Regions from separate parts of the Nonomuraea sp. NPDC052116 genome, predicted to be linked through region 3. Evidence: riboswitches for the same ligand, from Rfam matches in the RefSeq annotation. Region 3 holds a riboswitch; each other region holds the start of a gene.

The links. A riboswitch is a leader RNA that binds a small molecule or an ion and turns the genes downstream of it on or off. The one in region 3 is predicted to bind cyclic di-AMP.
Region 1: linked by a shared signal. The riboswitch ahead of AB0L65_RS18490 (hypothetical protein) and the one ahead of AB0L65_RS42090 (GH25 family lysozyme) in region 3 are both predicted to bind cyclic di-AMP.
Region 2: linked by a shared signal. The riboswitch ahead of AB0L65_RS16065 (C40 family peptidase) and the one ahead of AB0L65_RS42090 (GH25 family lysozyme) in region 3 are both predicted to bind cyclic di-AMP.

The regions. Positions count from the first base shown of each region.
Region 1 covers NZ_JBFAWA010000008.1:394,056-398,617, forward strand. Annotated here, with positions in the region: gene AB0L65_RS18480 (DeoR/GlpR family DNA-binding transcription regulator) at 1-655, shown strand, start outside; gene galT (galactose-1-phosphate uridylyltransferase) at 652-1,731, shown strand; cyclic di-AMP (ydaO/yuaA leader) riboswitch at 1,797-1,938, shown strand; gene AB0L65_RS18490 (hypothetical protein) at 1,944-2,900, shown strand; gene AB0L65_RS18495 (DinB family protein) at 2,921-3,421, shown strand; gene AB0L65_RS18500 (ATP-binding protein) at 3,434-3,910, opposite strand; gene AB0L65_RS18505 (helix-turn-helix transcriptional regulator) at 4,144-4,562, shown strand, end outside.
Region 2 covers NZ_JBFAWA010000007.1:276,423-280,984, forward strand. Annotated here, with positions in the region: gene AB0L65_RS16055 (RDD family protein) at 1-623, opposite strand, end outside; gene AB0L65_RS16060 (amino-acid N-acetyltransferase) at 676-1,245, opposite strand; cyclic di-AMP (ydaO/yuaA leader) riboswitch at 1,522-1,671, shown strand; gene AB0L65_RS16065 (C40 family peptidase) at 1,767-2,717, shown strand; gene AB0L65_RS16070 (LuxR C-terminal-related transcriptional regulator) at 2,744-2,956, opposite strand; gene AB0L65_RS16075 (helix-turn-helix domain-containing protein) at 3,600-4,001, opposite strand; gene lysX (bifunctional lysylphosphatidylglycerol synthetase/lysine--tRNA ligase LysX) at 4,086-4,562, opposite strand, start outside.
Region 3 covers NZ_JBFAWA010000028.1:100,612-105,173, reverse strand. Annotated here, with positions in the region: gene AB0L65_RS42100 (metal-sensitive transcriptional regulator) at 1-19, shown strand, start outside; gene AB0L65_RS42095 (MBL fold metallo-hydrolase) at 102-1,493, shown strand; cyclic di-AMP (ydaO/yuaA leader) riboswitch at 1,952-2,096, shown strand; gene AB0L65_RS42090 (GH25 family lysozyme) at 2,108-2,875, shown strand; gene AB0L65_RS42085 (DUF4142 domain-containing protein) at 3,139-3,840, shown strand; gene AB0L65_RS42080 (MarR family transcriptional regulator) at 3,888-4,388, opposite strand; gene AB0L65_RS42075 (patatin-like phospholipase family protein) at 4,551-4,562, opposite strand, start outside.

The DNA of each region.
Region 1 (4,562 bases), on a different contig from region 3:
GGTGCTGGCCGAGCGCGGGTTGCTGGAGAAGGTGCACGGCGGCGCCACCGCCCTCGGCCCCGGCTCCACCGAGGAGCCGGGCTTCACCGCCAAGTCGGCCCGCCAGCAGCAGGAGAAGGAGGCCATCGCGCGCCGCGCGGCCGGCCTCGTCCGGCCTGGCACGGCCGTGGCGCTCTCGGCGGGCACCACCACGTGGGCGCTGGCCCGCCATCTGATCGCCGTCCCCGAGCTGACGGTGATCACCAATTCGATCCCCGTCGCCGAGGTCTTCCACCGCAACCCGCGCTCCGACCGCACGGTCGTGCTGACCGGCGGCGTGCGCACGCCGTCCGACGCGCTGGTGGGCCCGGTGGCTGTGGCCGCGATCCGCCGCCTGCACGTGGACACGCTGTTCCTCGGCGTGCACGGGATGAGCGTGCGGGCCGGGTTCACCACCCCCAACCTGCTGGAATCGGAGACCGACAGGGAGCTGGTGGCGGCCGCCAACCGGCTGGTCATCCCCGCCGACCACACGAAGTGGAACACGGTCGGCATCAGCACCATCGCCGAGCTGACCGAGGCCGACGTGGTCGTCAGCGACGCGGGGCTGCCTGAGGACGCACGCATGGAGCTGGCCGAACGGGCCGGAGAACTGATCATCGCGGAGGGCTCGTGAAGCGCACCATCACCCATCTGGCCGACGGCCGTGAGCTGATCTACTTCGATCAGCGGGACGACGCCGACCGGAGCGCGATCGACCGGCGGGTCCTCGACCCCCGGCCGGTGGCCTCCGAGCTGCGCTACGACCCGCTGACCGAGGAATGGATCGCGATGGCGGGGCACCGGCAGACGCGCACGTTCCAGCCGACCGGCTCGGCGAACGAGTGCCCGCTGTGCCCGTCGTCGGACACGCGCTCGTCGGAGATCCCGGCGTACGACTACGACGTGGTGGTGTTCGAGAACCGATTCCCCTCCTTCTCCACCAATTTCGGGACTTATACAGACGTGGGGGGCCTGAGTGAGGTCCGGCCGGGAGTGGGGCGGTGCGAGGTGGTCTGCTTCACCTCTGAGCATTCGTCGTCGTTCTCCCAGCTCTCCGACGGCCAGGTGGAGCTGGTCATGGAGGCGTGGGCCGACCGGACGGCCGAGCTGTCCGGGATCGAGGGCGTGGAGCAGGTGTTCTGCTTCGAGAACCGGGGCGAGGAGATCGGCATCACGCTGGCCCACCCGCACGGCCAGATCTACGCCTACCCGTACGTCACGCCCAGGACCAGGCTCCAGCTCGCCGCCGCCAGGCGCTACACGAAGGGGAACCTGTTCGCCGACGTGCTGGCCGCCGAGCGGGCCGCGGGGACGCGTGTGGTGGCCGCCAACGAGCTGTGGACGGCGTTCGTGCCGGCCGCCGCGCGGTGGCCGTACGAGGTGCACATCTACCCGCACCGGCAGGTGCCCGATCTGGCCGCGCTGACGGAGGAGGAGCGGTCGGCGTTCGCGCCCCTCTACACCTCGGTGCTGCGGGCCTTCGACGACCTGTTCGGCGTGGTGATGCCGTACATCTCGGCCTGGCACCAGGCGCCCGTGCGGCAGGACCGCGAGCTCGGCTACCTGCACCTGGAGCTGTTCAGCATCAGGCGGGCGCCGGGCAAGCTCAAGTACCTGGCCGGGTCGGAGTCCGCGATGGGCGCGTTCGTGAACGACGTGCTGCCGGAGGAGGCCGCCCGGATGCTTCGATCACAGGTAGATCACTATTAGATTTCTAATGGGGGTCGCGTTACTCGTGATCTACCACTAATATCCCTTTTGTGCCTGGCCGTAACAGCAGGCACACGCCTAATCCCGGGCGAGTCGCCCGGGAGCCGGGGACCCACCCGCACCTGGGGTGAATCCACTTCGGTGGTAGGGCACGCAGCTCCCAGCCCGAACCCGTCAGCTAACCCGGCCGGCAGAGGGAGAGGAACATCCACGTGGCGGCTCCGTCCCCCGCGACTCTTGCCATCGGCCTCGTCGCCGCCGCAGCCGTCGCCCTCCTGCCGGCGACCGCGGCCTCGGCTGCCCCCAAGCCGTCGGAGGCCGAGCTCCGCGCCCAGCTCAAGCAGCTCAACAGCAAGATCGACAAGCTCATCGAGAAGTACAACCTCAAGCGCGTCGAGCTGGCCAAGGCGCAGGCGGCCGCCAAGGCGGCCAAGGAGCGGCTGGCGGCCGCGGAGAAGACCCTGGCCGCCGCCGAGCAGCGGGTCGGCGACCTCGCCAGGATGCGCTACCAGAACCACGACCCGTCGCTGCCCTCCGTCCTGATGGTCCAGAGCGGCGGCGGCGCCGCCCTGCTCGAGCAGCTGACGGCCGAGCAGCAGGCCCTCGTCCAAGGGGTGGCCAAGGCCCGCGACGACAAGAAGAAGGCCTCCGACGAGGCCGCCGCGCTGGCCACCCAGATCGGCGTGGACGCCAAGGACGTGACCGAACAGCGCTCCGAGGCCGAGGACATCATCGACGACATCAAGAAGAAGCTCCAGGACCTCGTGCCGCTCGGTCCCGGCCGCAAGTCCGACGGGAGCTGGGCACCGGAACTGCCCTCGGGCTCGGACAACATCACGGCCCGTACGCGGCTGATGAAGGCGGAGCTGGCCAAGAACTTCAAGCTGCCGTTCACGGTGGGCTGCTTCCGCTCGGGCTCCAGCGGCGAGCACCCGCTCGGGCGGGCCTGCGACTTCATGATGAGCACCGGCGGCACGATGCCCGCGGCCATCAACAACGCCCTGGGCGACCGCATCGCGGATTGGGCGCTCAAGAACAAGGGCAAGCTCGGCGTCAAGTACGTGATCTGGAAGCAGCGCATCAACATGGGCTCGGGCTGGCGGGCCATGTCGGACCGCGGCAGCGTCACCGAGAACCACTACGACCACGTCCACATCTCGATGTACTGAGCTGGATAAGGTCGGACATCATGACTGACACCCGGATCCCGCCCGCTCTCACCGGCGACGAGCGGACCACGCTGAACAACTGGCTCGAATGGCACCGCGGCACCCTCGCCGTCAAATGCGCGGGCCTGTCGGACGATCAGCTGCGCCTGCGCTCCGTCTCACCCTCGACCATGTCCCTGCTCGGCCTGGTCCGGCACATGGCGAACGTCGAACGCTCCTGGTTCCGCCGGGTGCTCAACGGCGAGGACCTCCCCAAGCTGTGGGACAAGGACCGCGACAACGACGCCGACTTCAAGGAAGTGGACGCCGCCTCCGTCAAGGAGGCCTTCGTCACGTGGGAAGAGGAGATCGAGCGCGCCCGCGCCATCTCGGACGCCAGGCCGCTGGACGCCGTCGGCGACCACAGAGGGCAGGAGTGCACCCATCGCTGGATCCTCATCCACATGATCGAGGAGTACGCGCGGCACAACGGTCACGCGGATCTGCTGCGCGAGCGCATCGACGGGGTGACCGGAGAGTAACGAGACCGATGATCAGGGCTCGGTGCGGAACAGCGCCCACACGGCCTTGCCGCCCCGGGCCAGCGGGTCCCAGCCCCAGCACTGACTGTAGGTCTCGACGATGTAGAGGCCGCGCCCGTTCTCCGAGATGAAGTCCGGCTCCTTGGGGCGCGGCACCTCGTCGCTGGGGTCGGCCACCGCCAGCAGCACGTGCGGCTGTACGCGCATCAGCAAGAGCTCGATCTCCCGCCGCCCCGCCGCGTACATCGCGTAGCGCACCGCGTTGGTCACGAGCTCCGACACCACCAGCGCGGCGTCGTCGCTGAGTTCGTGCAGGCCCCAGCCCTTCAGGGTCGAGCGGGTCACGTCCCTGGCCGTCTTCACGGAGTCGGCCTGAAAGGGCAACGGGCACGAGGTCGTGTACGGCTTGCCACCCATGAGCAGGTGGTCGAAGCCCACGTCACGGGTGATCTGCAATGCATCGGCAGTGGCCAGAGGATCCTCCACCATGCTGCCGATACCTCCCCGTTCAGTCCGACTTAGTGCATGTTTGGCCCAATATGCACTAAGCCATCATGGGTCACGATCGCTGCACCTGCAAGACCCAAATGCACGTGCACTTGCATTGTGCAGTAGCAAGCGGCGTTTTGGGGCATAACTCTGCTAATCGGACACGGGGTTGAGACCTTGTCATACCCGGCAATGTGGTGTCACTGTGTGTGCGGACCTTGATAGGAGGCAAAGTGACGCAGAACCAGCCGGGTTCCGGACCGACGGCGCTGCGCATCCTCCTGGGCTCCCAGCTGCGCAAGCTCAGGGAAGCGAAGAACGTCACTCGTGAGGAGGCGGGCCATCTCATCCGTGGCTCCGAATCCAAGATCAGCCGCATGGAGCTGGGCCGAGTGGGGTTCAAAGAACGGGACGTGGCGGACCTGCTGACCCTCTACGGGGTCGTCGACAAGCAGGCCCGCTCCGCCGTACTCGACCTGGTCGCCACCGCCAACGAGCCTGGTTGGTGGCACCGGTTCAACGATGTCCTGCCCACGTGGTTCCAGGCGTACGTCGGCCTTGAAGAGGCCGCCGCCAGGATCAGGACCTACGAAGTCCAGTTCGTGCCAGGACTGCTGCAGACCAAGGAGTACGCAAGGGCCGTCGTGACCGC
Region 2 (4,562 bases), on a different contig from region 3:
GACTGCGGCTGCTGCCCGTACTGCTGCTGGCCGTAGTCCGGCTGCGACTGGGGTTGCTGGCCGTACTGCTGGCCATAGCCCTGCTGACCCGACTGCGGCTGCTGCCCGTAACCCGGCTGGGACTGGGCCTGCTGGCCGTAGCCGGGCTGGGACTGCTGCTGCTGGCCGTAGCCCTGCTGGCCATAGCCCTGCTGACCCGACTGCGGCTGCTGGCCGTAGCCCTGCTGGCCGTACTGCTGCTGGCCGTAGCCCTGCTGCCCGTAGCCCTGCTGGGACTGGGCCTGCTGGCCGTAGTCAGGCTGGGACTGCTGCTGCTGGCCGTACTGGGGTTGCTGGCCGTACTGCTGCTGTCCGTACTGGGGTTGCTGCTGACCGTGCTGCTGTTGCTGTCCGTACTGGGGTTGCTGGCCATAGCCCTGCTGACCGTACGGGGGCTGCTGCCCATAGGCGTCGTCCGCCCGGTAGCCGATCACAGTCGCGTCCGGGTCGGGCTCGCCGGGGTGGCGGCCCTGGTTCTGCTGCCCGTAATAGGGAGGCGCAGAGTTGTCGCCGGATTCGTCCTGTGGATACGGCGGCTGTCCGGTGCTCACCGTGTCACCTCGCTTCGAGTGCGCATGTGGCACGTGTCAGGACACATGCCTGTGCTGCCCAACGTATCGACATAGGTATCAACAATCACCTTTCCATCTGGTCAAGGTCCACGTCACCCGATGTCAGGTGGAGCAGCATGCGGGTGTTTCCCAGCGTGTTCGGCTTGACGTGTTCAAGATCCAAAAACTCGGCAACACCCTCGTCGTACGAGGCCAGCAGTTCGGCGTAGACCTCAGGTGAGACCGGCGTGCCCTGAATCGGGCGGAACCCGAGTCGCGCGAAGAAGTCGACCTCAAAAGTAAGACAGAATACACGTCGCAGACCCAAATCCTTAGCCTGCTGGATCAGCGCGGAGACGATCCGGTGGCCGACGCCCATCCCCCGGCACTCGGGATCCACCGCCACCGTGCGGACCTCGGCGAGGTCCTCCCAGAGCACGTGGAGCGCGCCGCAGCCGACGACCTGCCCGTCTCGCTCGGCCACCCAGAACTCCTGTACGTCCTCGTACAGCGTCACCGTGGCCTTCTCCAGGAGCCGCGGCCCCGCCCCCGCGTAGGTGTCCACCAGGCGTCTGACCGTGCGCACATCGGGCGTGCGGGCACGCCGGACCACCACCGCGGTCTCGGGCACTGTCAGCTCGGCCACCTGCTCCATGGTTCTCCAGGGTACAGATCTCATTACGGCTCAGCCCTAACTCCCATGTCTCGGCCCATCTTGTTACATCTCGTGGTCAGATCGGCACGGGACCGCGCGGCCAGCTCGCGCCCGCCGAAAGCGCGGACAAATAGGGCGGAGGGCCTCTTCTGCACGGGTGCCCACGAGATCACCTTGTGACCCTTCGGTTGTGAAACCTCTACAGACTTGGCAGTTCTGGTTGAGCACGAACCCGGAGTGCATTAGTGTCCAGCGACAATGTTTCCCGCGTGTCGCGCGGGAGACCCGCCCAATTCTCGCAAGAGAAGCCGGGGAACCGCCGGTGGCGACCTCCGACGCCACCACTGGGGTGAATCCGAGTCTTTCGGTAGGGCTGCTCCGGCCCGAACCCGTCAGCTAACCCGGTAGGCGTCGACGAGAGGAGCTGGTTGGTGAAGCCCACGCTCAGCGGTGGGGGGAAGTCGGCGGGCAAGCACGCCCGCCCTCCGGAACGGGCCCGGCGAGCACGCCGCGTAGGTGTGGTGAGTCTCACAGTCGCCGCGCTGCTGTTCGCCATCCCCGTCGGTTCGGCGTCCGCGGATCCCGAGCCCTCGCTGAAAGAGCTCGCCGACCAGGCCACGAAGCTGCACACCGACATCGAGACGCTGACCGAGCAGTACAACGGCCAGCGGGAGAAGCTCAAGACCGCCAAGAAGGCCGCCGAGGCCGCGGAGAAGACGCTGACGAGCAGCGAGACGGATCTCGCCGCCAAGCGCTCGAAAGCCGTCGCACTGGCCCAGAACGCCTACATCACGGGCGGCCTGAAGACCCTCGCCTTCGCCACCTCCGACGACCCCGAGGGCTTCCTCAACCGCGCCGCGACCTCGTACGCGCTGCAGACCGAGCAGGGCGAGGAGATCAACCAGCTCACCAAGGCGATGGACACGGCCACCCGTGCCAAGGAGAGCGCCACGGCCCGCATCGACGAGGTCCAGAAGCTCGTCACGGACCTCGAGGCCAAGCGCAACAAGATCACCAAGCTGGTGACGAAGGTCGAGAGCAGCCTGTTCAGCCGGGCTCTGGGCGAGGCCGGGCGGCCCGGCACGCGGGCCGTGCGCGTCAACCTGCCGATCCCGGGCTCGGGGAAGGCCGCGGAGGCCGCGCGGTGGGCGCTCACTCAGCAGCTCAAGCCGTACGTCTGGGGCGCCGAGGGCCCCGGCTCGTACGACTGCTCCGGGCTCGTCATGGCGGCGTTCCAGCGGGTGGGCATCTCGCTGCCGCACTACACCGGCGACCAGTGGACGGCCGGCCGGCACGTCTCGCGCGAGGAACTCAGGCCGGGTGACCTGGTGTTCTTCTACAGCGACCTGCACCACGTGGGCATCTACATCGGCGGCGGCATGATGGTGCACGCCCCGCAGACGGGTGACGTCGTACGGATCGCGTCGATCGCGCGGCGGCCGTTCGCCGGCGCGGTGCGCATCGCCGACTGAGCCCGCACCCCGGCGGTCCGCCGCGGCTAGATCAGCTGGCGGCGGGCTGCCCAGGCCACGGCCTCGATGGCCGTGGCCACGCCTATGCGGTCGCAGATGCCGCGCAATCTTCGTCGTACCGTGCGCCCGCTGATATCCAGCCGCCGCCCCACCCGATCGACCGTGACTCCCTTGGCCAACTCCGCCAGCAGCGCCAAATCAGCATGGCTGAGCTCAACGCCTTCAGTGAGCACATCCATCGGGAGCCCTCCCCCCAACAGCAAGAACTTGGACCTCACAGACGGGCCAAAGCCGCTCCTCGCAGACGGTAAACGCATCGTGGAAAGGTCGTCAAGCATGACAATCGCCGCACTTGACGAGCGCTATTGACATGATCCGCTATATATGACGCACTCGCGATATGTCAGAACGCAGAGTGATCACATTGGGGCTTCCGGAATGGCCCTGACCAGCGTTCCGGTTTTCGATCAGTTCGCCATGGATATTCCGCATGATCGATACCCGCGTTATCGCGGGACACGCGTCCGTGGCGCGATCTTTCCGGCCCACGGCAAGCCACCAATCGCTCGCTTTGTGCTGCACACCCACACGATCCGCCAACCCAGGTCAGGCAGTTGATTAAGGCAATTGGATCAATCCGCTATGGCAATTGCCGCCACGGGTTCAGGTCGGCGGCCCGCCGCGTGGCGGGCGTCCTGCTCTGACCGCCGGGCCGGGCGGCCTCGTTTCCGGGTGCGCGTGCCCGGCGGGATCACAGGGGTGGCCGGGGCACCGCGTACGCTCCCTGACCCGCGCCTCCGCGGCCTTGACGCGATGCTTACAAGCGGCTTCGGATCGGAAACCGGGCGGTCCGGAAGCCGGATTCGCGACGGCGGTGATCGCTCAGGCGCCGGCGGCGTCGTAGCGGTCCCTGGCGGCCTCGACGTCCTCCATGTGCGCCTCGGCCCAGCTCTTGATCGCGGCCACCAACGGCATCAGGCCCTCGCCCAGCGGAGTGAGCGCGTAGTCCACCCGTACCGGCACAGAAGGGGTGAGCGTGCGCGAGACCAGGCCGTCACGCTCCAGGCCGCGCAGGGTCTGCGTGAGCATCTTCTGGCTGACGCCCGCGATGCGCCGGGACAGGTCGCTGTAGCGGCGCGGGCCTGGCGCCAGCGCGGTCAGCAGGAGGGTGACCCATTTGTCGCTGAGGGTGTCGAGCAGCTTCCTGGAGGGGCACTCGGCGAAGTACGCGTCGAAGACCTGCCTGGCCTCGTCCCGCTGCTCCGCCGCCGTCTTCGTGGCCATCCGCGCACCCCTTCCCGATCGCTGCTTACCAGGAGAGGGTAGAGCGCCCGGGGCGGGCGCTCTACGACGGCGGCGGGACGCGGGTCAGTGGGTGGGCTTGACCAGCGGGAACAGGATGGTCTCGCGGATGTTCTTGCCGGTGAAGGCCATGATCATCCGGTCGATCCCCGCGCCCATGCCCCCCGTGGGCGGCATCGCGTACTCGAGGGCCTGCAGGAAGTCCTCGTCCAGCTGCATCGCCTCGAGGTCGCCCCCGGCGGCCAGGAGGGACTGCTCCACCAGGCGGCGGCGCTGCTCGATCGGGTCGATCAGCTCGGAGTAGGCCGTGCCCAGCTCCGTGCCGAAGCCGATCAGGTCCCACTTCTCGGTCAGCAGCGGGTTGTCCCGGTGCTGGCGGGTCAGCGGCGAGGTCTCCAGCGGGTAGTCCATCACGAACGTGGGCTGGACGAGCGTGTGCTCCACCAGGGCCTCGAAGAGCTCCTGCACCAGCTTGCCCTGGCCCCACTTCGGGTCCCAGTGGATCTCGCGCCGATCGGCGATCTTGCGGAGCTCCTCCAGGCC
Region 3 (4,562 bases):
GTTCCTCGCTCTTTCGTGACCGTGTGATCGGGTGCCCTGGGGCACCCGTATGTTCTCTTGATACCCCCCGGGGTATTTGACGATCGAAAGGAGACAAGGAGATGACGATCCAGGTCGAGGTGATCGAGACCTCTTCCCTGGGGGACCGCAGCTATCTCGCCCATGACGGGCAGGTCGCGGTGGTGGTCGATCCGCAGCGCGACATCGACCGCGTCCTCTCGCTGGCCGGCCGCCTGGGGGTGCGGATCACCCACGTGGTGGAGACCCATCTGCACAACGACTACGTCTCCGGCGGCCTGGCGCTGGCCCGGGTGAGCGGGGCGGCGTACCTGGTGGGCGGGGCCGAGGAGGTCGGCTTCGACCGTGTGCCGGTGCATGACGGAGATCGGGTCGCCGTCTCCGAGCGGATGTGGCTGGACGTGGTGGGCACGCCGGGGCACACCTTCCACCACCTGTCCTACGTGGTGGCCGGGCCGGGCGGGCCGGAGGGGGTGTTCACCGGAGGGTCGCTGTTGTTCGGCGGCACCGGGCGTACCGACCTGCTGGGCGCCGAGCACGCCCGCACCCTGGCCCGCCACCAGCACGCCTCCGCGCGGCGGCTGTCCGGCCTGCTGCCCGACGGGGCGCGGCTCTGGCCGACGCACGGGTTCGGCAGCTTCTGCGCGGTCACGCAGTCCGGCGCGTCCGCCTCGACCATCGGCCGGGAGAAGGACGTCAACCCGGTGCTGCGGATGGAGGCCGACGACTTCGTCACCCACATCCTGGAAGGCCTGGACGCCTACCCCGCCTATTACGCCCATATGGGCGCGCGCAACGCCGCCGGAGCGGAGCCGATCGACCTGACCCCGGCGCGGCGGGCCGACAGCGCGGAGCTGCTGGCTCGCCTGCGGGCGGGCGAATGGGTGGTGGACCTGCGCTCACGCAAGGCGTTCGCGGACCGGCATCTGGCCGGCACACTCAGCTTCGGCCTGGACGGGCCGATGGCGACCTGGCTGGGCTGGCTGGCCCCGTGGGGCGCACCCCTCACGCTGCTCGGCGAGTCGGCCGAACAGGTCGCCGCCGCCCAGCGCGAGCTGGCCCGCATCGGCATAGACCGCCCGGCCGCCGCCTCGACCGGCTCCGTCGAACAGTGGGCCGGACACGACCCGGGCCTGATCGCCGAGCTGGCCACCGCGACCTTCGCCGACCTGGCCGCCGCTCGCGCGGGGGAACCGGTCGGCGGCCTGACCGTCCTGGATGTGCGCATGGGCAACGAATGGCGGGCCGGCCACGTGGCCGGCGCCGTGCACATCCCGCTGCCCGAGCTGCCGGAGCGCCTGGCCGAGGTGCCGGAGGGAACGGTGTGGGTGCACTGCGGCACCGGCTACCGGGCCGCGGCGGCCGCGAGCCTGCTGGCCCGCAGCGGCCGCCAGGTGGTCCACATCGACGACGCCTACCCCCGGGCCGCCGACGCCGGCCTGCCCATCACCACCCCCGATGAGGAGCCCGCTTGACCACCCTCGGCACCGGCGACGCCGGGACACCTGCCGGGATCCGGTGACCCGCCGGGGCCGATCGACGTGCGGACCCCCGGAGAGTTGGAGTCCGCCCGGCTCCCGCGTGCCCGACGGCGCCGCGGACGTCAAAGGACGGGGCTGGAGTCACGATTACCGGTAGAACGGTGTTTTGTCACAATGGCAACGCATGAATGGCCTGCCCCACCTGTGCCGAGATCATAAAGGCCCGGAAGCGACGCCCCCGATTTTTTGCCAAGTGCCAGAATCCCTACAGGCACGGCATTTCAGCGCCGCCCAGTCGCCCACACCCGCGAATCCGATTTGCGCTACTTGCGCCATCTATGGGTATATGTCTATCTTTTGCCTAGTTGCGGCACACATGTGGAGCCCTTTCGCCACATCGTTGCCGCTTCGTTGACCGGACCGCGCGCTGCCCGAAGAAGCCCTTCGGGGACAGCGTCCGGCCGCCGAATCCGCGCCTCGCGGAACCGGGGACCCACGTTCTTGGGGTGAATCAGACGCCAGCCCAGGCTGCGCCATGTAGGGCACTTCCAGGCCCGAACCCGTCAGCTAACCCGGTAGGCGGTATGGAAGCAAGGAGTCAATGCCTCATGTCCAAGCCCCGGCTTGCCACAATCGCCTACATCCTCAAGAATCACCGCGATCTCCTCACCAAGTACCTCAGCTTCACCGTCGCCGTCGCGATCCTCGCCGGAACCGCCGCCATCGCCACCTTCGCCTTCGCATCGCCCACCGCGCAGAACCCGGTGCCGGCGACTCGTCAGGCAGCCGGACCCCTCATCTACGGCCTGGACATCTCCAATTACGAGCCCCTGTACGACTGGAATGCCAGCCCGGCCAAGTTCGGCATCATCAAAGCCACGGAAGGCACGTCCTTCCGCGACGCCTCATTCGCCAGGCACTGGCGCGAGCTGGGCAAGAAGGGCATCGTGCGCGGGGCGTACCACTATGGCCATCCCCGCAACAATCCCATCGCGGAGGCCGAGCACTTCCTGTCCGTGGTGAACTCGCAGCCCGCCAAGGCCGGCGACCTGCTGGTCCTTGACCTGGAGACCGCGAACGGCAGATCCGTCGCCGAAGTCAACGCCTGGGCCAAGACGTGGCTGTCGTACGTGAAGGACAAGACGGGGATCACCCCAATGTTCTACAGCGGCTGGAACTTCGCCAACAAGTACGGCAAGGGCCTGTCCGAGTACCCGCTGTGGGTCGCCCACTACAGCAAGGCCAAGGGGGCCATCTCCCCGCCCGCCGACTGGAAGTCCTGGGCCATCCACCAGTACTCCGAGTCCCCTGTCGACCAGAACGTCTCCGCGCTGACCGCCGACCAGTTGCGCGGCCTGGGCCGCCCCACGGCCTGAGCCCACACGGCGGGTCCGCACCGCGATCGGGTGGACGCCGCCCCGCGTGCTCCTCTCGGCCCGGAGGAGCACGCGGTGGACGCCGTCCACGGATGGCACCGGTGAAGGCCGCCTCGGGCAACGGCTCAGCGGACCCCGGCAGTCTTGCGCAATGCAAATCTTGCACAATGCCATGAACACTCCCGCACCCTCCCGCGTATCCCTCAGTGACCGGCGCCACTCACGAAGGCCGCGTCCAAGGGACCGGAAGGGGATGACGGCGTATGCGACTCCTCGACAGCCGTCGCGCTCTCATCAGTTGCGGCATTGCCGCCCTCTGCACTCTGACCGCCTGCGCCGGCTACACGCCGACGCCCGTCTCTGACACCGCCGGCCTCAGCACCGAGCCGACCGCCGGCCTCGGCACCGAGCCGACCGACATCGAGACCGGACCGACCGACGCACCCACCGTCCAACCGGTGGAGGACGAGCCGGAGACCCGCACCCGGCAGACCAAGTGGGGACCGCTGTCGGAGGCCGACCAGGAGCTCATCAAGAAGGTCCGGCTCGCCAGCCTGTGGGAGATGCCCATGGCCCAGGACGCGATACAGCGCGCCAACAGCGCCCGCGTCCGCCAGGTCAGCAAGGAGATCGCGGCTCAGCACGACATGCTCGACGGGCAGGTGCGCGATGTGGCCGCCAAGCTGAAGGTCAAACTGCCGGTGAAGCCCACGCCTCAGCAGCAGGACTGGATGACAGATATTTCCGGCAGGTCCGGATCCGCCTATGACAAGACGTACGTCAAATGGCTGCGCCTGGCGCACGGACAGATCTTCAGCCTGATCGGCACGGTACGCGGCACCACGCAGAACACCCTGGTCCGGCGCTTCTCCGAACAGGCCAACGCCGCGGTGCTCAACCACCAGCGCCTCCTGGAGAGCACCGGCCTGACGACACCCGAGAGCTTCCCCACCCCGTCCATCTGACGGCCGAGGAGGGAGCCCGCACGGCTTCCGGCCGCCGCGTAAGCGATTCAGACGGCGGACCAGCCCAGCGGGTTCGGCACGTCCAGGGGTGGCTCGCCGCCCGCCTCGTTGAAGGCGTTCATCGCCGAGATGAGCGCCCGGCGCTGCCTGGCCGACATCCGCGCCACGATCGCGCCGATCTCCTCCCTGCGGCGCGCGGTCACCTCGTCCACGATGCGGCGTCCCTCGTCCGTCAGCCGCATCAGGCTCTCGCGCCGGTTGTGCGGATTGACCTCCCGTACGATCAACCCGGCGGCCACCAGCCGATCGGCCATCCGCATCGCCGTGGAGGAGTTGACGCCCAGCAGCTCCGCCATCGTGACCAGCTTGGTCTCACCATGGCCGGCCAGCACCACCAGCATCCTGAACTGCGGCAACGTGACCCTGTCCCCGACCGCTCCCAATGACCTCACCGCGACCGCCACCAACAGCCGCGACCCGGTCAGCACCGCCGTGACGACAGCCGAAAGATCCTCTCCCCGCGCCTGGAGGTCATCGTCATCCTTCATAGGCACTGTTGTACATGCGCGGGGCGGATCACGGGCACGAGATCCCGCCACCTCCGCAACGCCCCGCCGCCGGGCGCGGACGGCGCGTCTGGCCGGACCGGCACCTGGCCCCGCGTGGAGCATCGCCAAGTGGCGACACCCGGCCGCGTGGCGGAGTCGCGTCTATGGTGCGGC